One region of the Chelativorans composti genome, then DNA from elsewhere that is predicted to be linked to it. Evidence: riboswitches for the same ligand, from Rfam matches in the RefSeq annotation. Region 1 holds a riboswitch; each other region holds the start of a gene.

Region 1 (7,922 bases):
ACAACCACGATGTCTTCATCGGCATCCGAGTCCGCATCGCTGTCGCTATCGGCATCCGAGTCCGCGTCGCTATCGCTGTCAGCGTCCGAGTCCGCGTCGCTGTCGCTATCGGCATCCGAGTCGGCATCGCTGTCGCTATCGGCGTCGGAGTCAGCGTCGCTGTCGCTGTCAGCGTCCGAGTCGGCGTCGCTGTCGCTGTCGGCATCCGCGTCGGCATCGCTGTCGCTATCGGCATCCGCGTCGGCATCGCTGTCGCTGTCGGCATCCGCGTCGGCATCGCTGTCGCTGTCAGCGTCAGAGTCGGCATCGCTGTCGCTATCGGCGTCGGAGTCAGCGTCGCTGTCGCTGTCGGCATCCGCGTCGGCATCGCTGTCGCTGTCGGCGTCGGAGTCAGCGTCGCTGTCGCTGTCAGCGTCCGAGTCTGCGTCACTGTCGCTGTCAGCGTCGGAGTCAGCATCGCTGTCGCTGTCCGCGTCGGAGTCGGCATCGCTGTCGCTGTCAGCGTCAGAGTCGGCATCGCTGTCGCTGTCCGCGTCGGAGTCGGCATCGCTGTCGCTGTCAGCGTCAGAGTCGGCATCGCTGTCGCTGTCAGCGTCAGAGTCGGCATCGCTGTCGCTGTCAGCGTCAGAGTCGGCGTCACTGTCGCTATCAGCATCTGAGTCGGCGTCGCTGTCGCTGTCGGCATCCGAGTCGGCGTCGCTGTCGCTGTCGGCATCCGCGTCGGCATCGCTGTCGCTGTCGGCATCCGCGTCGGCATCGCTGTCGCTGTCGGCGTCGGAGTCAGCGTCGCTGTCGCTGTCAGCGTCCGAGTCGGCGTCGCTGTCGCTGTCAGCGTCCGCGTCGGCGTCGCTGTCGCTGTCGGCATCCGCGTCGGCATCGCTGTCGCTGTCAGCGTCAGAGTCGGCATCGCTGTCGCTATCGGCGTCGGAGTCAGCGTCGCTGTCGCTGTCGGCATCCGCGTCGGCATCGCTGTCGCTGTCGGCGTCGGAGTCAGCGTCGCTGTCGCTGTCAGCGTCCGAGTCGGCGTCGCTGTCGCTGTCAGCGTCCGAGTCGGCGTCGCTGTCGCTGTCGGCATCCGCGTCGGCGTCGCTATCGGCGTCGGAGTCAGCGTCGCTGTCGCTGTCAGCGTCCGAGTCGGCGTCGCTGTCGCTGTCGGCATCCGCGTCGGCATCGCTGTCGCTATCGGCGTCGGAGTCAGCATCGCTGTCGCTGTCCGCGTCGGAGTCGGCATCGCTGTCGCTGTCGGCATCCGAGTCTGCGTCACTGTCGCTGTCAGCGTCGGAGTCAGCGTCGCTGTCGCTGTCCGCGTCGGAGTCGGCATCGCTATCGCTGTCGGCATCCGAGTCTGCGTCACTGTCGCTGTCAGCGTCGGAGTCAGCATCGCTGTCGCTGTCCGCGTCGGAGTCGGCATCGCTGTCGCTGTCAGCGTCAGAGTCGGCATCGCTGTCGCTGTCAGCGTCAGAGTCGGCATCGCTGTCGCTGTCAGCGTCAGAGTCGGCATCGCTGTCGCTGTCGGCATCCGCGTCGGCATCGCTGTCGCTGTCAGCGTCAGAGTCGGCATCGCTGTCGCTGTCGGCATCCGCGTCGGCATCGCTGTCGCTGTCGGCATCCGCGTCGGCGTCGCTGTCGCTGTCGTCATCGTCGTTGTGCGGCGGTACCGTAGGATCCTTGCTTCCGCCGCCGCCTGCGCCGGCGACCCCAGCCGCCAGACCGCCACCACCCAGGGCGATCAGGCCCAGCAGAGCGGGCGAAATGCCCTCGCTATTGATCAGCTGGTCGATGCTCGCAATTTCGTAAAACTGGAAGTCGCTCAGCCCCCAGCCGTGCTCGCCCAACCAGAGCGCCCCATCGTCGTCTTCAAGGACGAGCTGGCTCTCCACACCATCCTCGACCACAAAGAAGTTCCGGATCCGGATCACCTGGCCGTTGTGAAGGCGGATAATGAGATCCAGGCCATCCCGCTCAAAGGACGCAATATCCCGCGGGTGGTAGTTCAACTTCACGATACTCGGTGCATTCAGTGCGATGTGGTCCAAGGGGGCCGTTCTCACGGCGCCATTAGCCTTGTTGATGATTGTGACCGCCATTTTTCTCTAGATAAGCTTTACTGGGTTGGTGGTGTGGAGACGAAATAGACCACACCCGGCCGAAAGGGCCGGGAATACAAGGTGAGGCAGCCTTGGACTGCAGACAGACTTGACGATGTGGTGGATGAAACTTCTTCCCCGGCGATGGTCTTGCCGTGATGGGCGCTTTTCACGGCGGCAAACAGAAAAGATTAAAGATTACGGTGGGAAATCAGTGGAGCCGGGTGTGGCCGGGGCGAACACAACTGAATGTCGCCCCGCAGGAAGCGCCGGGGACGCTGACAGATTGCTCGTCACGGATTCAGGCGGATGCGCGGACGCATATGCCCCTGCTGCCACCGCAATATCCGGCAACGCCGCATATGCGCTCGATCGGGACTGCGCGGAATTTCGGGGCCTACAAGCCAATGAATCGAAGCCGCCCGCCCGGCGGCCCTCCAAAAATAGAGTTGCCCCAACTCCCAGGGCAATCATTACGATGTGAAATAGATGGGGTCAATGGATAATGTTTTAAGTGCGACAAATTTGCAGTTATGGATTTTTTCAAAAGTGGTCAGTAGTGGAATGCTGTTACCAGTTTTAGGTGTATTTTGAGAAAACTTTTTTCGCAGGCAAACAAAAATCCTGCAACCGGAAGGGGGTCCCGGCGCGGAAGTATGAACATCATCAAGAGTAACATATAACATAATAAACAAAAGGTATAGCGATCATGGCGTGGTTCGTATTGTTCGGGGCAGGGCTCCTGGAGATTGTCTGGGCCTTTACAATGAAGAAGTCGGAGGGGTTTACGCTGCTGGTACCCAGCGCGGTCACAATCGTGGCCATGATCGGCAGTGTATGGCTGCTGGCGCTGGCGATGCGGTCCATTCCGCTCGGAACGGCCTATACGATCTGGACGGGCATCGGCGCCGTCGGCGCTTTTCTGTTCGGCATCCTCGCGCTCGGGGAGTCGTCCTCGCCGCTGCGCTGGCTTGCGGCCGCTCTTATCGTCAGCGGTCTGGTGCTGATGAAAGCTACAAGCTCCGACTAGCCCTGGACCCGGTTCACTTTGGGCCTGGCCGGCCTGGCGTCGAAGCGCAGCGGGGAACCGTGCCGAAATGCACGAGAGGAGCGTGGATCGTGGATCGGAGCCGGAACGAACCATCCCGTGCCTTCCGCTCGGCCGGGCCACCAATGCGACCTGGGACTGTAGTTGCCATGGCTTCAACATGACGACCGGGCGGAGGTGAGTTCCAGTCTCCCGTCCCCGGTCAGGCGGGCGGGTTGACAGAACGGCCATCAGCGGCAATGGTGCCGCTGCACATACAGGGGTGCCCCTGACGGGGCTGAGATGCGCGACATGCGCGAACCCTCAGAAGCTGATCCGGATAATGCCGGCGGAGCGAGGTACACGATGGCAGACAAGAGCCAGATTATTTCTCACACATCCATATTGCAGTTGTGCGAAGCCGAGCCGCGGACGCCGCGCGTCCGTGCAACTGTGCCGGCGCGCTGAATCCCAGGTATCTTCACGGCAGTTCCGCATGGCCGGGTGCGCTCAGGAGCAGGTCGCGCAGAGCCTGAATTGCCCCTCGTGCCCGCAGACCGCGGTTCAAGACGCTTGAACCGTTTCAGCGCCCGGGCAAACCGGGGCGGCAAACCTGAACCAGCCACTGCCGGGCGCCGCGAACGGAACGAATCCGATGCACCGTTACGCTCCTGCTACTGTCCTCATCCTTGTGTTGCTTGTGCTGTGGGAAGCTTATTGTCGCGCGACGGGCGTTACGCCGCTGGTGCTTCCGGCGCCGAGCGGCGTGATCGGGAGCCTGGTCGAAAACGCTGCCGAGATCGGCGGCCACGCGGCGGCCACGGCGGCTATCGCGGGCATGGGCTTTGCGGTGTCGGTCGCCTTCGCCTTTCTGACGTCGGTCGCGCTGCATTTCGCCCCGCTGCTCGAACGGGCGCTGGTGCCGGTGTTCGTGACGAGCCAGACCATCCCGCTGGTGGCGCTCGCGCCGCTGGTGATCCTGTGGTTCGGCTTCGGCGTTCTGCCCAAGGTGCTGCTGGTCGTGCTGGTGACCTTCTTCCCGATCCTGCTCAGCCTGCTTTCCGGGTACCGGCAGGCGCCGCGGGACTTTCTGGACCTCGTGGCATCCATGGGGGCGGGCAGGCTGGAGCAATTCCGCCGGGTGACGCTGCCCGCAGCGCGGCCGTCCTTCTTCGCGGGCGTCCGCATCTCCGCCACCTATGCCATCGTGGCGGCGATCTTCGCCGAATATGCCGGGGCGCGGTCGGGTATCGGCATCTATATCCTGCAGGCAAAGAACAATTTCCGCGCGGATCTGATCCTGGCCGCCGTCACGATGTCGGCGGCGCTCACGCTCGCCCTGCTGGGGCTGTTGCGGCTTGCCGAACGGCTCACGGACCCCGAGCGGAAGGGGAGGCGCCATGCTGCAGGTTGAACCGCTCGACATCCGCATTTCGGGCGGGGATGGGAGGAGCCTGGTCGAGGCGGTGTCGTTCCAGGTGGAGGAGGGGAGCGTCGCTTGCCTCATCGGCCCGTCGGGATGCGGGAAATCCTCGGTCATCAAGTGGATCGCCGGGATTCTGCCGGACGAGATGGACGCCCGGGGCAGGCTGCTGGTCGAGGGCAGGACGGTGGATCCCCGCGGCGGTCTGGTGGCTGCCTACCAGCCGCAGACGGACGCGCTGTTTCCGTGGCTGACGATCCGGGAGAACGTGTGCCTCGGGCTGGAGATCGCCGGGCTTCCCCGCGCGGAGGCCTGGAGAAAGGCCGCACCGCTGTTCGAGCCGTTCGGGCTTAACGGCACCGCGCATCTTTTTCCGCGCCAGCTCTCCGGCGGCATGCGGCAGCGCGCGGCGTTCCTGCGCACCATCGTCCAGGACCGCCGTTACATCCTCCTGGATGAACCGTTCTCCGCGCTCGACGCCATCACGAAGCTGCGCATGCAGGAGTGGCTCGCCGCCCGGCTGGAAGCCGACCCGCGCGGCGTGCTGATGGTTACACACGACCTGCATGAAGCCACGCGCATGGCGGACCGCGTGCTCGTGATGGCCGGGCGCCCCGGGCGCATCGTGGCCGACATTCCGATCCCATTCCCGAGACACCGGCGCAGCGAAACGGCGCTCGCGCCCCTGCGTGAAGAACTCAAGGCCCTGTTGTTGGAGGACAAGACATGATCCGGACATTGATATCTTTTGCCCTGCTGCTGATGCCGCTCGCGGCGAGTGCACAGCAGCCGGACGCGCCGCGGAAGGAGCTGCAGAGGGTGACGGTCGCACTCGACTGGATGCTGAACACCAATCATGTCGGCATCGTGGTGGCTAAGGAGCGCGGCTTCTACGAAAAACATGGGCTGGACGTGGAGATCCTGCCCTATTCCGACACCAATTCGGCGGCGCTGCTCGCGTCGGGGGCGAGCGACTTCGCCTATGTGGCGACGCTTGCTTTCTTGACCGCCCGGGCGGCCAATGCGGAGATCACCGCGCTGTGGGTGACGATGCAACGCGAGACCGGGCGGTTGGTCTACAATTCGGATAACAAGGCGATCACGCGGCCGGCGGATCTCTCCGGCAAGGTTTATGCGGGCTTCGGCAGCGACTGGGAGAAGGCGCTGATCGGCACAATGATCCGCACCGATGGCGGCGAACCGGTGTGGGAGACGGTCACGCTCAACACTGGAGCCTATGAGTCGCTCGCCGTCGGCCGGGTGGACTTCACGCTGGAGGTCGCCACCTGGGAAGGCGTCAACAGTCAGCTGCTCGGACGCAGGCAGTCTTGGTTCAACTACGCCGACTACGGGGTTCCGGACCAACAGAACGGCTATATCGCAACCACCGCGCGGACGCTGGAAGAGCAGCCGGAGACCGTGAAGGCCTTCATGATGGCGACGCTTGCGGGCTACGAGTGGGCGGCGGACCATCCGGATGAGGCTGCCGAGATCCTTATCGCCGCGGGCGACTTTCCCAATCCCGAACTGGTGCGCGGCTCCCTGCAGGTGATCGTGGAAGGCAACTATCTGCGAAACGGCGACTGGCCGGTGGGCAAGATCGACCACTCGCGGCTGGAGCGCATGGCGAAGTTCCTGGCCGACAATGGTGTGCTGAAGGACAGGGACGGCAAGGTGCTGGGTGACCCGGGAAACGTTCGGGCCTGGTACAATGAGGAGTGGCGCGAGCAATAGTAATAATAATAGCGCGCGTCAGTGGAGGCTGCCTCCGGCTGCGTTCATGGAGCAGCCGGCGGCAATGATGCGGAGGTCCGGCGCCGGGCCGAAGCGGCGGAGACGGTCAGCGGTGGCCGGGCAGGCGCGGCAGCAGCACCGTGAGCAGGCCGAGCAGCGGCAGGAAGGAGCAGACGCTGTAGACGAACTCGATGCCCTGCCGGTCGGCAAAGAAGCCGAGCACGGCCGCGCCGAGCCCGCCGAAGCCGAAGGCAAAGCCGAAGAACAGTCCGCCGATGAGGCCGACCCGGCCCGGGACCAGCTCCTGCGCAAAGACCACGATGGCCGAGAAGGCGGAGGAGAAGATGAAGCCGATCACGACCACCAGCACGGCTGTCCAGAACAGGTCCACGTAGGGCAGCAGGAGGGCAAAGGGGATCACGCCCAGGATCGAGAACCAGATCACCACGCGCGAGCCGTAGCGGTCGCCAATGGGGCCACCGAGATAGACACCTGCGGCTGAAGCGGCAAGAAACAGGAACAGCAGAACCTGCGCCTCGCGGATGCCGAGGCCGAACCTGTCGATGGTGTAGAAGGTGAAGTAGCTCGAGATACTGGCGAGATAGGTGTTCTTGGTCGCCGTCAGCAGCACGAGAACCAGCAGTGTGGCGAGCACCTTTCTGCGCGGAAGCGGCAGCGTGCGGTCGATCGTTTGACGGCCCTTCTGGTTGCGGCGGTGGCGGCTGTACCAGACGCTGACCCAGGAGAGGATGCCGAAGCCCACGAGAGCGATCATCGAGAACCAGCCGAGGCTTTCCTGCCCGCGCGGAATGACGATGAGGGCGGCGAGCAGCGGGCCGATGGCGGTGCCGGTGTTGCCGCCCACCTGGAACAGTGACTGGGCGAAGCCGTGGCGGCCGCCCGAGGCCACGCGCGCAACGCGCGAGGCTTCCGGGTGGAAGATGGCGGAGCCGATGCCGATCAGACAGGCGCCCAGCACCAGCACCGGATAGCTGTGGGCGAAGGCCAGGGTGAGGAGACCGATGAAGGTGGACAGCATCGCCACCGGCAGGGAGAAAGGCATCGGCCAGCGGTCGGTCACCATTCCCACGACCGGCTGCAGAAGCGAGGCCGTCACCTGGAAGGCAAAGGTCAGCAGCCCGATCTGGACGAAGTCCAGCGCGTAGCTCTCCTTGAGCAGGGGGTAAAGCGATGTCAGCAGGGACTGCATCGTGTCGTTGAGCATGTGGCAGACGCTGGTCGCCGCGATGATCGCGACAACGGTCTGCTGTGGTCGGCTGACGCTTTCGCTGATGCTGGCCATGATGTGTTGCCTGTCCGAAGTGCGGGATGTCCGTGCCTCCTTACACGTTTCGATATTGTTTCGCATCATGTTCTTTGCGGATGTGGCGAGGTTCACTGGAGGGGGGCGAAGAAAGGTGCGGTTTCAGCCGAAACCTGATCACAGCCGGCTGAGCGCGCGAACTGCATTCGCGGAAGTTCACGATGATGTGAGAAGGGGCAGGCTGACGCGAAGGCGGGAAAGAGCACGGAGCGCGGCGGTTCCGTAAGGGGCAGCTCAGGTGAGCTGTTCGACCCGAACCTGCGGAGCGGGAAAGCGCGACTGCGCATCCGCGACCAGGCTTTTGAGGAAGCCGGCAATGGCGATGGC
Region 2 (7,922 bases), on a different contig from region 1:
CATATTTTTCGGAGAAGGCTTTGAGGCGCGCGCAGAAGCGGTCGACCGGATAGTCCTCGCCGGTGAAGTGGATGCCGCCGCCGAGGCTTACCCAGTTCACCTTGTAGAACAGTTCGCCGAAACGCTCCTCGACGCGTGTGAGCAGCTGATCAAACAGCTCGAAGTTGCTGTTCTCGCAGTTGTTGTGGACCATGAAGCCGTCGATGCGGTCGATCACGGGGAGCACCTTCGCCGGATCCCATTCGCCGAGGCGGCTGAAGGGACGGGCCGGGTCGGCCAGGTCAAACTCCGAGGAGGAGACACCGGGGTTGAGGCGCAGGCCCACCGGAATGTGCTTCGCGCGGTCGGTAAAGCGCTCGAACTGCGAGAGGGAGTTGAAGATGATCTTGTTGGCATTGGCGATCACCTCGTCGATCTCGTGATCGGCATAGGCCACGCTGTAGGCGTGCGTCTCGCCGCCGAAATGCTTGGCGCCGAGCTTCACCTCGTAGAGGGAGGAGGACGTGGTGCCGTCCATGTGCTTGTTCATCAGGTCGAACACGCACCAGGTGGCGAAGCACTTGAGGGCGAGCAGGACCTTGGCGCCGGACTGTTCGCGGACGCGGTCCATGATCTCCATGTTGGCGAGCAGCTTCGCTTTGTCGATCAGATAGTAGGGCGTTGAAAGCTCTGACATGTTCTGGCCTCACGTCCGGTTACGGCTGGCCGATCCGCGCGCCGGGCGGGCCCGCAGGCTTGTCGACCAAACCCAATGGTGGTGTTCGCAGTTCCCTGTCCCGGGACACAAAGTTTCGCTGGGTCCTATAGGGGAGGGGGGCCGTTCGCGCAAGTTCCCGCCGGTGCGCGGAACGACGCTGGGGCCTGTGGGGACAATTTCCCTGTGAACATGTTGCTTCCGATAGCGGATTGCAAGTGCCGAGCTTATCCGCCACGGGGAGCGGCCGGAGGGCGCGCTTGACTTTCCCGGGGCAGAGGGCAAGCTAACCGCCATGAGACTGAAGCGAACCTTTCGCCGCCTCGGCTGCGCATTGAGGGTCATTCCCATCGCGGGCGAATAGCCCCGGTGCGGACGTCCGTCCGTCACCCGGGGCTGATGACATGCAGCCGGCGCGAGCGTTGAGACATTCCCGACGACAGCGTCGATCTCCATCACAAACAGGTTGAAACCGCAGGGTCCGCACGACGCAATGCATTGAGGCATGCGTCCGTTTTCTATTCCGAACGGCTTCGCCGGATCCTGCACTGGCAGGAGCAGAGATATGACGACAGACGGAGTATCCTGGCATCTGACCTCGGGGGACCATCTCATTCTCGAAGGGATGGTCACGGCATTTGCAGGAGAGGACACGGCCTATGCGCGCATGCTGCGACGGAAGGCGCGCCACGGCCGGATCTACCTGGCGGCGGATCTGCCCGAGAACGCAGCCCGTCTTGGCAGCTGGGTGACCTATACGGTCAACGGAGTCTCCTATGGTCCCCACCGGCTGGTGGAGAAGCCTGAAACAGGTTCCGACCAGCTCTCCATCGGCGGGTTGCGGGGGCTGGCACTTCTCGGGCTGCTCGAAGGCTCCGCGGTTGTTGTGGAGACCGACGACGGGTGCCGGGAAAACATCACCCTGGTGAAGGTTGCGCCGCGGAATGCCACGCCTGACACCGTGGCCACTCAAAGGAATGTGGCCGAGGTCATCGCCTTTCCGGGGCGGCGCAAGCAGGCAGGTGTCGGCCACTGGGCGCCGGAGGACGATCCGGGGCCATCCGCAGCCTAAACCCTGGGCTCATGCGAAAACGGCGGCCCCGCAGCCGCCGTTTCGTTTGGATCAGTGAGTGTTGTGCGCCACCCAGTTGTGCCAGTCGCGCTCGCTGCCGTTGAAAACGTTGAGGTCGATCTTGCCGGAGACGCCGCCCGACAGGCCGGAGCCGGAATACTGCCAGAAGACCCACTTGCGGCCCGGATAGACCTGCGAGGGATGGGCGGCGACGGAGCGGAGCCAGAACGGATAGTCGAGGAACTCGCCCTGGAGGTTGTCGCGATAGAAGTCAGGCGCGGTGTAGATGATCGGGCGCTGGCCGTAGTGCTTCTCCAGCTTGGTGAGGAAGACGCGCATCTTCTCGATCACCTGCTGGCGCGAGGGACGCTTCTTGCACTGGGACAGGTGGTTCCATTCGACGTCGAGCACCGGGGGCAACGCGCCGGGCTCGCGCGGAACGTTGCGGATGAACCAGTCGGCCTGGTCGGCGGCAGGGCTGCACCAGTAGAAGAAGTGGTAGGCGCCGTGCTTCATGCCGGCCTCGCGTGCCTCTCGCCAGTTCTTGTGGAACATCGGGTCGAGGTGGTCAACGCCGTCGGTGGCCTTGATGTAGACGAAGTTCGCGCCGTGCAGGCGAAGGTCCGTCCAATTGATGTTACCCTGCCAGCGGGACACGTCGACGCCATGCACCGGCAGGCGGTGCGGTGCGTGTTTGCCGAAATTGATGGGCTTTGCGTCCCTGAAGCGCTGGCTGTAGACCCTCTGCTTTTCCCGCTTGCGCGGTGCGGCGCGGCGAGGCGAGGGAACCATCAGGGCGGCTGTCTGGACCTGACCTTCAACGGGAGCGATCGCCAGGGCGGTGGGCGGAAGGCCGGTCTGCGACTGGGATGACGCGGACTGCGCAGGCGAGGCTGGTGCCGAATGCTTGGGCGCGTGGGCCGAAACGGAGGCGGTGGTTTCGTAGGACAGGTCCGCCAGCAGTTGCTCGATCGTCATACCGCGCGACGAACAGCCCGCAAGCAAGGCCGCACAAAGCACTGCAATCGCCGACTTGCCGAAACTACGCATGGAAACCCGCACCTGAGAACTCACAGCAAGCGCTGTTAGACGTCTGCACGGGTACGCTACGGAACAATCACCAAGAAATACTAAATGCGGTCGTAAACCATATTAGTCAGCGGCTGTGGATGAGCGCGGACGAGCCGCGCGCCATCCTATTGCGCCGGCGTAATGCGCAGAATCTCGCCGTTATCCTCGTCGGTGATCACGTAGATGGAACCGTCAGGGCCTTCGGCCACGTCGCGGATGCGCAAGCGGAGGCTCTCGAGCAGGCGCTCCTCGCCGGTGACGCTATCGCCCGAGAGGGTGAGACGGACAAGCGCTGTGGAGGCGAGACCACCTACGAAAAGATTGCCCTTCCAGTCGGGGAAGGCGTCGCCTTGATAGAAAATCATGCCGGAGGGGGCGATGACCGGTGTCCAGGTGCGGATTGCATCCACCATGCCGTCCTTGTGCTGCAAGCCCTCACCAATGGTCGTGCCGTCGTAGTTGATGCCGAGGGTGACGATCGGCCAGCCATAGTTGGCGCCGGGCTCGATGACATTCAGTTCGTCACCGCCGCGGGGGCCATGCTCGATCTCCCACAGCACGCCGGTCACGGGATTGAGGGCGGCCGCCTGGATGTTGCGGTGGCCGTAGGACCAGATTTCGGGCAGCGCTCCTTCCTGGTTTACGAACGGATTGTCGGCAGGCACGGAGCCATCCGGGTTGATGCGGACGATCTTGCCAAGGTGCGAGTTCAGCTCCTGCGCCTGGCTGCGGAAGCGCTCGTGGGAGCGTTCGCCCAGCGTGATGAAGAGGTGGCCCTCCGGATCGAAGACGAGGCGCGAGCCGAAATGGAGCTGGCTCTGGACCTTTGGCTGCTGCCGGAAGATGACCTCAACATTTTCGAGGCGCGCGTTGTCGTCGCTCAGACGGCCGCGCGCGACTGCCGTGCTGTTGCCGCCTTCGCCAGCCTCGGCGTAGCTCAGGTAGACGAGGCGGTTCTGCTCGAATGCCGGATCGAGCGCCACGTCCAGCAGACCGCCCTGGCCGCGGGCATCGACCTCGGGCACGCCGGCGATCGGGTCCGACAGGCGGTCGGTCACGAGGCGGAGATTGCCGCTGCGCTCCGTCACGAGCATGGTGCCATCGGGGAGGAAAGCGAGGCCCCAGGGATGGGACAGGCCATTAACGACCGTCTGGACGCGGATGGACGGCCCTTCGGTTTCGAACACTTCGTCAACGGCCAAAGCCGGAGACGCAAGCATGGCTGCAAGCGAGACCAGTGACAGACGACGGACAAGCTGGCGCATGACGACCTCCAGACCGGAAACGTTGAATACTCCGAAACGCGGTTCCCCATTCCACAAGAAGGCGGGAACCGGGATCTTCCTCCTCCGGAACGGCTTTCCAATCTTCAGAAGGGAAAACCGTTCCCGCAGCATTTCTGCGATACCGGCCAAATGCTGGCACTTCGAGGCTTCCGCCGCAAGCGCAAGAAGTGGAAAGCCCGTTTGAAGAGGGACGACGTGATCTGCGGAGCCGGTTCAGTTGAGGATGAACGGGTTTCCCGGGATTTCCGCGAAAGGTTACACCGGCGTCGGGCTGTGAGCGGAGACCTTCAGGTCGAGCGCCACGTGGCCTTCCGGCGCGCCGAAGCGGAGGAACGCTTCCGACATGGCGGCAAAGACCGCGCCGGCATCTCCCCGGAGCTTGGTGCAGAAATTCTTCGAGCGGTCGAAGACACCCGACTGTTTCACGAAGTCGATGCAGCCGTAGATCTCGTCCATGTGATGCGCCGCGCCAAGGGGGTAGAGCGAAAACTGGGCCGCGACCGTCAAGCCCGTCACCGGGGCCGACGCCACGGCTGCCTTCGCGGCGGCGATCCGATCGGCGAGGGGCGCCTGATTGCCGAGCTCTGAATTGGGGGTGCAGATCGGGTCATCCGGTTCACCGGGGCAGCCGCGGGAGACGGTTGCCGCGAGCACGCAATGCTTGCCTGCATTCGCAGCATGGACGAACAGATCCCGCATTGCGGGAAACAGCTGCTCGGGAGGCCCGACAAGCAGGGTGGAGAGGTCGTCGGTCTCGATGCGGAAGTTCTCGCGGTAGGGATCGAGGGCCTTCACCGCCCCCAGAATGATGCCGACGAAATCGTCGGACATTGGATACAAGGAAATCTGCGCGCCTGAAAACATCGTCGCCTCGCTCCGCTGGCATTACCCAGATCAGCTCAAAGGGACCGACGGTTTCCCGTCATCTCAGCCCTGCGAGCGCGGCAGCACGAGTTTCGGCTTGCCCGCCCGGTCGAGCGCCCCTGTCGATGGGCGCACCATGCACCATGGGCGAACAATTCTCAATAATATTGTTGTGTCGCACGTCAGGCGGCGAATCATCGCCAGAGCCAGGCTTGACACCGGCTGCGTATGTTTCAGGCGACATCCGCAGGCCCGCCGGGCAATGTTGTCCTTCGCAACATCATGGCACCCGCCTCAGGGCCGAAGCGAGCTCCGGCCTCGAGGCATGTTGCGCATTGTCTTAGTAGTAGCCGCGGGGGCAGGCTGCGGTGTAGCGGCGTCCGTACTGGTCACGGTAGACGCACTGGTTGCTGCCTTCCGACGCGCGGCCGATCAGAGCGCCAGCGATTGCGCCCGCCGCACCGCCGATCACAGCACCCTCAACGCTGTCGTTTGCCACGGCCGCGCCGATTGCAGCGCCACCGACGCCACCAATCGCCGCACCCTGCTGGGTGGGTGTGCATGCGGCAGCCCCGGCCAGAACCAGCGGCAGTACCAATAGGAGCTTTTTCATCGGACTCTCCAAGATCATTCAGCGGCAGAATAATTCCGTCGCGGCACAATTTGTTCCCAAGCTAACGAATCCGGCTATCGAGAAACGGATCGGCCGGTCGCCAGCGGGCGGAAATTTATGGAGTGGAACATGTACCGCAGATGAACGTCCGGCAGTTTCCGCGTGGAAATTTGGTTAGCCGTCTATGCGGCGGTCCGGATGGATCCCATGGGTTTGCTCCAGGTATTCGCGGTGGGATACGCAGCGGACGTCATTGCGCCGGCAAACGTCCCTGGCGAAGCTCTCGAGAGCACGCCAGTAAGCGCCGCCGTTCATCAGCGTGAAGTGCAAGCCGATCTGGAGCGGCGCGCGGCTGCCCTCGTATTCGCGTCGGAAGGCGGCCATGAAGGCCTCGTAGGCGCGCTGCTCATATATGTCGGCGGCCGCCAGGTCCTCCTCGCCGCGCGAATGGCGGACGTAAAGGTTGTAATCCATGGCGATAATCGGCCGTTGGGCCGGTCCCTCCGGAATGAGGGGCAGCGCGAAGCGGAAAACGCCATCTTCTCGCGGTACAGGCAGGGGAGCGCGGGAGACGGTGCTGGCATCATAGGTGAAGCCGCTGGCCCTCAGCGCCTTGAAGAGGCTGCCGGAGGAAGACAGATAGGGCGCGCGGAAGCCGATGACCTCGTTGCGGGCGAAGCGTCTCCAGCCCACGGGCTCACCGTCGATCCGGTTCAATTGCCAGGCGTTCTCAAGAACGGCGGCGAACTGGGCAAACTCGTGCTGCCAGTCGGCAGCCGACCACTTGCCCCCGTCGAGATGACCGCAGCCATGGCTGGCGATTTCATGCCCCTCCGCGCGGGCGGACCAGATGTGCTGCAGCCGAGCAGCCACCTCTTCCCGACCGGCCGCATAGCCCACGTTGGATTTCGGGCCGCGGCTGCCGGGGGCTGTGTACATGCCGCGGGTCTCGGGCGTGAGCAGGTAGACGCACGACAGGAAATAGGTGAAGCGGGCGTCCGCTTCCCTGCCCAGCCGGCGGCTGCGCTCCCACTGTGCGAGAGGACCGGCGCCATCGAAGGAGATCAGAACGTATTGCGGCGGCGTCCCAAACTGCGCCGAGGGTTGACCGGAGTGGGCCGGGGAAAGCGCGGACAGCAGCGAAAACGTGACAATCGCAATACGGTTGGCAGACATGATTCTTCTTTTCGGAAACGGTAAAGCCGGTTCGCTACCGCGGGAATGTGGCCGGATTGGAATGCGGACCCGGCTGTTCACAGGATTTCGACCGCCGGGGGCCGGGACGTGATGGGGAAGTGTTTTCCCCGCTCCCCCTTCCATGTGCGGGAATTTTCGTTAAAAAGCCCACAAGACCATAAGCGCCGGGCGCGTGTCCGGCTCAGGAACGAGAAATCTCATGTCGGACGACAGTTTCATTCGCGAAGTCAACGAAGAGCTTCGCCAGGACCAGCTCAAGAGCCTCTGGAAGCGCTTCGGGCCGGTGGTGATTGGCGGAGCCGCGCTGATCGTGCTCGGCACGGCGGCCTATGTCGCCTATGAGAGCTGGACCACGAGCCGCGCGAACCAGGCCGGTGACCAGTTCGCGCAGGCACTCGACCTCGCCGCCCAGGGCAAGACCGAGGAAGCCGTGGCCAAGCTGGACGAACTGCGGCAGGGCGGCGTCAGCACCTATCCGATGTTGGCGCGGATGCGCGAAGCAACGATCCTGGCCGACGCAGGCAAGGCGGCCGAGGCAATTGCCGCGTTCGACGAGGTTGCGAACGACAGCTCGGCGCCCGGCGTGTTCCGAGATATGGCGCGCCTCAGGGCCGGCATGCTGCTCGTCGATAACGGCACTTACGCGGATGTGGCCGCACGGGTGGAAAGCATGACGGCCGACAGCAATCCGATGCGCCACTCGGCGCGCGAGATTCTGGCGCTCGCCGCATGGAAGGACGGCAACCGCGAGACGGCACTGTCGCTCTTCGAGCAAATTCTCAATGACAGCGAGGCCCCGGCGGGTGTCCGCGAGCGGGCGGAGATGATGGCCGAGCTTATTTCCGGGACGGGATCGGGCTCATAATGGCTTTCAAGGTGGCAATCGTCGGCCGGCCCAACGTGGGCAAGTCGACGCTCTTCAACAGGCTGGTGGGGCGCAGGATCGCGCTGGTGGACGACACGCCCGGCGTGACGCGGGACCGTCGCATCCATCCGGCAAGGCTGCAGGACCTGCGCTTCGACGTGATCGACACGGCCGGTCTCGAATCCGCCGCGGCGCCGACGCTCGAGGGCCGCATGCGCCAGCAGACCGAGAGGGCGATCGACGAGGCCGACCTCGTGCTG
Region 3 (7,922 bases), on a different contig from region 1:
CGGCTGTCGGACATCAGCAGCAGGTCGAGCGAGCCATCCTCCGCGTCCGTCTGGAACATGCGGTCGAGGCCGAGGAGGCTCGCCAGAAGCGCACCGATCCAGAGGATGGCAGGGCCGATCCGAGCCAACAGGTTCAGGTCCGGGCCGACGCCGAAGGGTATGACGGCAATCACCGCGAGAAAGAACAGCGCTCCGGTCAGGGCGCCGCTGCCGGCACCGGCGGCGAGCTTCAGATCGCGGAGGTAGAGGGAAAGCATGTCAGGCGCCTCCGGCGGGGAATGCTGCGGCGGGAAGAGATTGGCCGATGGAACTCATGCGCGACCCGCCATTTGCAGTTCCTGCGTGTTGTCCAGCCCGAGCGGTAGATGGGTCGCGGCGACGATGAGGCCGCCCTCCGCGAGGTGGCCGCGCATCAGTTCGGCAAAGCGGGCCTCGGAGCGGCGATCCAGGCCAGAGGTCGGCTCGTCCAGCAGCCAGAGCGGCCGGTGGCACATGAGCAGGCGGGCGATGGCAACGCGGCGGCGCTGACCGGTCGAGAGATAGCCGAAGGGCAGATGGCCCACGTCCCAGAGACCGACCTGCTCTAGCGCATCGTCGACCGAGCAGCGGATTTCGCCAAGGAAACGGCTCCAGAAGGTCAGATTCTCCGCAACGGTAAGCGCCGGCTTCATGGCATTGGTGGCGCCGAGGTAATGGGCGGCCGCGGCCGGAGTGTCCCATTTCTCGCCACCGCCCAAAAACTTCACCTCGCCTTCGGCGGGAACCAGAAGGCCCGCGATGATTCGCAGGAGGGTCGACTTGCCCGCGCCGTTCGGGCCGGTGACCAGCAGCGCCGACCCCGCCTCGACGGTGAAGGAAATGCCAGAAAACACGGGCTCTCCACCGCGTTCACCGCCGAGGTCCGTCACGGCAAGCTGCACAATCTTTCTCCCGCTTCAGAAGGGATCCGACCCTAATCGATTCAGAGGAAACAAATGGTCCTTTCACTATGGAACTCTTTTGCAAAATTCTTTATATCGCGGTCAACCACGCCAGCGGCCGGTGTGACCCTTTGAAACCGATGACTGCGCGCGAGCCGCCTTTACCGGCTTGAGACGCAGGGAGCGGACAGCGGAAATGGCCGTACCCGCACCTAAGCACCCGTGTCTCAGGACGTCCGTTCCCCTTCGGATGCAACGACAGGATAGGATCGCACGTGTCTACCTCTCTTGACAGTTTCAATTGTCGCCGGACCCTTACCGTCGGTGGGAAGGAGTACACCTATTTTGATCTGAAGGAGGCAGAGAAGAACGGTCTTGCGGGCGTCTCCCGCCTGCCCTTCTCCATGAAGGTGCTGCTGGAGAACCTGCTTCGCAAGGAAGATGGCCGGTCTGTCACCAAGGAGAGCATTCAGGCCGTGGCGGCCTGGCTCACGGACCGCGGCACGGCTGGCGTCGAGATCGCCTATTCGCCCGCCCGCGTCCTGATGCAGGACTTCACCGGCGTGCCCGCCGTCGTTGATCTTGCCGCAATGCGCGATGCGATGGTGGCCCTCGGCGGCGATCCCAGCAAGATCAATCCGCTCGTGCCCGTCGATCTCGTCATCGACCACTCGGTCATCGTCGATGAATTCGGCTCGCCACAGGCCTTCGCCCGCAACGTGGAGCTGGAGTACCAGCGTAACGGCGAGCGCTACCGCTTCCTGAAGTGGGGCCAGAAGGCGTTCAACAACTTCCGCGTCGTTCCCCCGGGCACCGGCATCTGCCACCAGGTCAACCTCGAGTATCTGTCGCGCGTCGTCTGGTCCCGTGACGAGGACGGCGTCACCTACGCCTATCCCGACACCTGCGTGGGCACCGACTCCCACACCACGATGGTCAACGGCCTCGGCGTGCTGGCCTGGGGCGTGGGCGGCATCGAGGCCGAAGCGGCCATGCTTGGCCAGCCGGTCTCCATGCTGCTGCCGGAAGTGATCGGCTTCAGGCTCACCGGCAAGCTCAAGGAAGGCGTCACGGCCACCGACCTCGTGCTCACCGTCACGCAGATGCTGCGCAAGAAGGGCGTGGTCGGCAAGTTCGTCGAGTTCTTCGGTCCCGGCCTTGCCAACACCACCGCCGCCGACCGCGCCACGATCGGCAACATGGCTCCGGAATACGGCGCCACCTGCGGCTTCTTCCCGGTCGATGGCGAGACGATCAAGTATCTCGAGACCTCCGGCCGCTCGCAGGAGCAGATCGCCCTCGTCGAAGCCTACTGCAAGGCTCAGGGCATGTGGCGCGATGCCGACATGCAGGATCCGGTCTTCACCGACATCATCGAGCTGGACCTCGGCGACGTGGTGCCGTCCATGGCCGGCCCGAAGCGTCCGGAAGGCCGCCTGCCGCTCGAGGAGATCGCCAGCAACTTCGAAAAGGCGCTGGAGGCCGAATACAAGAAGACCGTTGACACCGCCAAGCGTTATGCGGTCGAGGGCGAGAACTATGACCTCGGCCACGGCGACGTGGTGATCGCGGCCATCACCTCCTGCACCAACACCTCGAACCCGAGCGTGCTGATGGCCGCCGGCCTGCTGGCCCGCAACGCCAACCGCCGCGGACTCAGGACCAAGCCGTGGGTGAAGACCTCGCTGGCTCCCGGTTCGCAGGTCGTGGCCGAGTACTTCAAGAAGTCCGGCCTGCAGGAGGAGCTCGACAAGCTGGGCTTCAACCTGGTTGGCTTCGGCTGCACCACCTGTATCGGCAACTCCGGCCCGCTGCCGGCGCCGATCTCCAAGACGATCAACGACAACGGACTGATCGCCGCCGCGGTGCTCTCCGGCAACCGCAACTTCGAGGGCCGCGTGTCGCCCGACGTGCAGGCCAACTACCTCGCCTCGCCGCCGCTGGTGGTGGCCTATGCGCTCGCCGGCACGGTTCGCAAGGACCTGACCAAGGAGCCGCTCGGCGAGGACAAGGACGGCAACCCGGTCTACTTGCGCGACATCTGGCCGACCGCTGCCGAGGTGCAGGAGTTCATCGCCAACAACGTTACCCGCGAGCTCTACGCGACCAAGTATGCGGACGTGTTCAAGGGCGACGAGAACTGGCAGGCGCTGGACGCCCCGAGCGGCCAGACCTACGCCTGGGACGAGAAGTCGACCTACGTGCGGAATCCTCCGTACTTCGCGGGCATGTCCAAGACTCCGAACCCGGCGGGTTCCATCCGCGGCGCACGGATCCTCGGCCTGTTCGGCGACAAGATCACGACCGACCACATCTCGCCCGCGGGCTCCATCAAGGTGGCCTCGCCGGCCGGCAAGTACCTGCTCGACCATGGCGTCGCGGTGGCCGACTTCAACCAGTACGGCACCCGCCGCGGCAACCACGAAGTAATGATGCGCGGCACCTTCGCCAACATCCGCATCCGCAACTACATGCTGGGTGAGAACCCGAAGGAAGGTGGCTACACCATCCACTATCCGTCGGGTGAAGAGATGTTCATCTACGACGCAGCGATGAGGTACAAGCAGGAGGGCGTGCCGCTCGTGATCTTCGCCGGCGTCGAGTACGGCAACGGTTCGTCGCGTGACTGGGCCGCCAAGGGCACCAACCTGCTCGGTGTCCGCGCTGTCATCGCGCAGTCGTTCGAGCGCATCCACCGCTCGAACCTGGTCGGCATGGGTGTCATCCCGTTCGTCTTCGCCGAGGAGACGAGCTGGAAGGAGCTCGGCCTCAAGGGCGACGAGATCGTCGAGATCGAGGGCATCGAGAACCTCAAGCCGCGCGCCACGCTCAACGCGAAGATCACCTTCGCCGACGGCAGCGTGAAGAACGTGCCCCTGCTCTGCCGCATCGATACGCTGGACGAGCTGGAGTACTTCAAGAACGGCGGCATCCTGCAGTACGTGCTTCGCGCACTGGCTGCCTAAGCCGCACCGCAAGGCAAGACGCAGAGGGGGCGGGTCCGACAGGGCCCGCCCTTTTCTTTTTGCCAGACGCCGCAACTCCCCACCTTCTTGCGCGCGGCGCGGCGGACGCTTATGTTGCGAGCCGTCTAACGGGGTGCCGAGCTGCATGGGGCAGCACGGCTGAGAGGCAAGCGTGCCAACCCGCAGAACCTGATCCGGGTCATACCGGCGGAGGGATTAGAACCATGACCGATCTGCTTTCTTCCCACCATCGTGGCTTCTTCTGCGCGAGCCTCCTGCTCGCGGCAATGGCGCTCGGGTCCGCCCAGCCGGCCCAGGCGCAGGATCTCACCGTCTACACCTACGACAGCTTCACGTCGGAATGGGGCCCCGGCCCCCAGGTCGAAAAGGCATTCGAGCAGGCGTGCAAATGCGATGTGCAGTTCGTCTCGATCGCCGATGGCGTCGCGCTGCTGAACCGCCTGCGGCTCGAAGGTGAAGGCTCCAAGGCCGACATTGTCCTGGGGCTCGATACCAACCTGACGCACGAGGCCAAGGCCACAGGGCTGTTCGCGCCGCACGGGCTGGACACATCCCGTATCAAGGTGCCGGGCGAGTTCTCAGACGATACGTTCATACCGTACGACTACAGTTATTTCGCCTTTATCTTGAACAAGGACTCCGGAATCACGCCGCCAGAATCCCTTAGGGCGCTGGTGGACGATCAAAGCGGGCTCAAGGTCGTAATCATGGACCCGCGCACGTCCACGCCCGGCCTCGGACTTCTACTGTGGGTGAAGGCCGTCTATGGCGACGAGGCAGCCGCCGCCTGGGAAAAGCTGCGCGACAAGGTGCTGACGGTGACGCCGGGCTGGAGCGAGGGCTACGGCCTGTTCACCAAGGGGGAGGCTCCCATGGTGCTCTCCTACTCGACCTCGCCGGCCTACCACGTCATCGAAGAGGGCACGGACAAGTACGTGGCGCTGCCTTTCTCCGAGGGCCACTACCTGCAGATCGAGGTGGCGGGCCTGACGAAGAAGGGCGTGGAGAACCCGCTGGCGAAGCAGTTCCTCGAGTTCATGCAGGGGCCCGGCTTCCAGGACGCGATCCCGCAGACGAACTGGATGTTCCCGGCGGGCGAGACATCCAAGCCGCTGCACGAAGCCTTCAATACGCTGATCGACCCCGCGAAGACTCTCCTCTTCACACCGGAAGAGGTGGCCGAAAAGCGGCGCGCCTGGGTGGATGAGTGGTTGGCAGTCATGAGCCGCTGATGGCTTCCGGAATGCGTATTGCGGCGGGCGCCCTGCCGCTGGCGCTGATCGTGGCGCTGGTGGGCGGGGCGCTGGCCGGTCTGTTGATGCAAGGCGCCTCTTCCGCGGGCAGCACTGCCCTGTTCGACTCCTATCTGTTCCAGGTAACGCGGTTCACCTTGTGGCAGGCGGCCCTCTCGACGCTCCTCTCGGTGCTGCCGGCACTGCTGGTAGCCCGGGCACTTGCGCGGCATCCAAACTTTCCCGGACGGCGCTTCATTTTGCAGATGTTCGCCGTGCCGCTGGGGCTGCCGGCGATCGTGGCGGCAATCGGCATCCTGTCGCTCTACGGGCGCGCGGGGTACCTCGCGCCGGTGGCGAAGGCGCTTTGGGACTGGCAGTGGCCCGGCGCCTACGGACTTTCGGGCATCCTGATCGCGCACGTCTTCTTCAACCTGCCGATGGCGGCGCGGCTGTTCCTGGCCGCGCTGGAGACGGTGCCGCCGCACCAATGGCGGCTTTCCGCGCAGCTCGGCATGGGAAGTCTCGCCTCGTTCCGGTTCGTGGAATGGCCGGTGTTGCGGACCGCCCTGCCGGGCGTCGCGGGCCTTGTGTTCATGCTGTGCGTGACCTCCTTCACCATCGTGCTGACGCTGGGCGGAGGACCGGGGGCGACAACGCTGGAGGTTGCGATCTATCAGGCACTGCGCTTCGACTTCGATCCGCAGCGGGCGGTGGCACTGACGGCCGTACAGCTGGTGTTGACCGCCGCGGCGTTGTGGCTGCTTACGCGCTTCGGCGTTTCGCTGACCGGGGACGCCAACCTGCCACTGTCGTCGCGCCGCGTGCTGTTTCCAACCGGGCCGGAGAGGGGTTTCAACGCGATCGTCATCGCGCTGGCGGTGCTCTTCGTGGGAAGCCCGATGATGACGGTGGTTGCGGCCGGGCTTGGAGCTAACCTTGCACGGCTTGCAGGCGAGGATGCGGTGCACCGGGCGACCGCGACCAGCCTTGGCCTCGCCTTTGCCGCGGCATCACTCAGCGTCACACTTTCCTTCGGGCTGGTAATCGCCCGCCGTGCGCTGGAACTCCGGCGCGGTGCGGGCAAGCCGGGCCTGACCGAGCGACTGTTCGACAATGGCGCCATGATGGTGCTGGTGATCCCGCCGATCGTGATCGGCGCCGGCTGGTTCGTGCTGCTGCGAAACTTCGTGGATGTGTTCCAGATCGCCCCGATCATGGTGGTGAGCGTCAACGCCGTGATGGCACTGCCGTTCGCCATGCGGATCATCCGTCCAGCTTATGACGCGGCCAGCCAGAGGCACGAGCGCCTGTGCGCCTCGCTCGGGATCGGCGGATTCGCGCGGCTGAAGCTCATCGACTGGCCGCCGATGCGGCGGCCGGCGCTGCTTGCCTTCGCTTTCGCGATGGCGCTCTCGCTCGGCGATCTCGGCGTGATCGCGCTGTTCGGCAGCGACCAGGTGCAGACTCTGCCCTATCTGCTGCTACAACGAATGGGCAGCTACCGGACGGCGGACGCCGCGGGACTTGCCCTTTTCATCGGAATTCTATGTCTGGGCCTGATGGCCATCGCAGGCCGGGAGAAGGCTGGCGCCAATGTTGCACGCGAATGAGACCATGCGGCCGAAAGGTGCCGCACTGACCCTCAGGGAGCTGGCTTTCACCTATCCCGGCGGGACGGAGATGCGGTTCGACCTGCATGTCGAGCCGTCCGACATCGTGGCCGTGATGGGGCCGAGCGGATCCGGCAAGAGCACGATGCTCAACCTCATCGCCGGCTTCGAGCAGCCTTCGTCCGGCCGGATCCTGATCGATTCGCGGGACGTGACGCGGCTTCCGCCGCACCAGCGCGGCGTATCCATGATCTTCCAGGAGAACAACCTGTTCGCCCATCTCACGGTGGAACAGAATGTGGGGCTCGGACGCTCGCCTTCGCTGCGGCTCAGCGCGAAGGACCGGGAGGACGTGGCAACAGCTATCGAACGCGTGGGACTTGCGGGAAAGGGCGGCAGGCTTCCGGGCTCGCTCTCAGGCGGGGAAAGGCAGCGCGCGGCGCTGGCGAGGGTTCTGGTACAGCAGAACCCCGTCCTTCTGCTTGACGAGCCGCTGGCCTCACTGGGGCCCGCGCTCAAGGATGAAATGCTGGACCTGATCGAGGAGCTGCATCGGGCGCAACGCATGACAATCCTGATGGTCACGCACGATCCGCGGGATGCGCGACGGCTTGCACAGTCGCTCGTGTTCATCGAAAAGGGTCATATTGTTGCCACAGGAAAAACAGAGGAACTGCTGCGCGAAGGCGCCCCGGAGGCACTCTCGCATTATCTCGGTGGCCGAAGCGTGGTATGATTTAGGGTCCGTTCCTATATCAACCGTGGCGGGGCAACTGAGGAGACTGCTTTTTGCCTGAACCAGTTGCTGTTATTAGGTGAGTCATAGGGCGGCTTCGTGTTGGATCGAAAGGACACATCCCTGTCACACCGCTTTTCGAGTCTCCGGAAAACAAGCGTCAAGGCATTGTCACTGCAAGCGCGGCTCCTGGGAGCGTGCGCAGCTGCGGCACTGCTTGCCGGCTGCGCGACCACGGATCTGGTCGAATCGAGCTTCACGCCGCCCCACGATCCGGTGACGGTGGACACGGTCATGCGCGGCGACCGCGTCGCGAGCATGGCCGCGCGGCAGCACCCCAAAATCCTGCAGACCTACGGCGGCGAATATTCCGATCCAAAACTCGAGCGCATGCTGGCGCGCATCGTCGGCAAGCTGACGCTCGATCCGGACAA

The links. A riboswitch is a leader RNA that binds a small molecule or an ion and turns the genes downstream of it on or off. The one in region 1 is predicted to bind thiamine pyrophosphate.
Region 2: another riboswitch for thiamine pyrophosphate. It lies ahead of ABD906_RS02340 (YkoF family thiamine/hydroxymethylpyrimidine-binding protein); the one in region 1 lies ahead of ABD906_RS00285 (ABC transporter permease).
Region 3: another riboswitch for thiamine pyrophosphate. It lies ahead of thiB (thiamine ABC transporter substrate binding subunit); the one in region 1 lies ahead of ABD906_RS00285 (ABC transporter permease).

What each region holds. Positions count from the first base shown of each region.
Region 1 covers NZ_BAABGS010000002.1:61,891-69,812, reverse strand. The annotation lists gene ABD906_RS00295 (BapA/Bap/LapF family large adhesin) at 1-2,087, opposite strand, end outside; gene ABD906_RS00290 (DMT family transporter) at 2,797-3,117, shown strand; TPP riboswitch at 3,384-3,490, shown strand; gene ABD906_RS00285 (ABC transporter permease) at 3,770-4,528, shown strand; gene ABD906_RS00280 (ABC transporter ATP-binding protein) at 4,515-5,267, shown strand; gene ABD906_RS00275 (ABC transporter substrate-binding protein) at 5,264-6,271, shown strand; gene ABD906_RS00270 (MFS transporter) at 6,378-7,574, opposite strand; gene ABD906_RS00265 (LysR family transcriptional regulator) at 7,830-7,922, opposite strand, start outside.
Region 2 covers NZ_BAABGS010000010.1:115,983-123,904, reverse strand. The annotation lists gene nspC (carboxynorspermidine decarboxylase) at 1-676, opposite strand, end outside; gene ABD906_RS02355 (hypothetical protein) at 1,260-1,766, shown strand; gene ABD906_RS02350 (glycoside hydrolase family 25 protein) at 1,818-2,816, opposite strand; gene ABD906_RS02345 (PQQ-dependent sugar dehydrogenase) at 2,963-4,102, opposite strand; gene ABD906_RS02340 (YkoF family thiamine/hydroxymethylpyrimidine-binding protein) at 4,379-4,987, opposite strand; TPP riboswitch at 4,978-5,118, opposite strand; gene ABD906_RS02335 (YMGG-like glycine zipper-containing protein) at 5,328-5,600, opposite strand; gene ABD906_RS02330 (polysaccharide deacetylase family protein) at 5,775-6,776, opposite strand; gene ABD906_RS02325 (tetratricopeptide repeat protein) at 6,997-7,662, shown strand; gene der (ribosome biogenesis GTPase Der) at 7,662-7,922, shown strand, end outside.
Region 3 covers NZ_BAABGS010000018.1:219,055-226,976, reverse strand. The annotation lists gene ccmB (heme exporter protein CcmB) at 1-257, opposite strand, end outside; gene ccmA (heme ABC exporter ATP-binding protein CcmA) at 312-920, opposite strand; gene acnA (aconitate hydratase AcnA) at 1,196-3,886, shown strand; TPP riboswitch at 4,006-4,119, shown strand; gene thiB (thiamine ABC transporter substrate binding subunit) at 4,111-5,139, shown strand; gene thiP (thiamine/thiamine pyrophosphate ABC transporter permease) at 5,139-6,752, shown strand; gene thiQ (thiamine ABC transporter ATP-binding protein) at 6,736-7,488, shown strand; gene ABD906_RS06415 (M48 family metalloprotease) at 7,657-7,922, shown strand, end outside.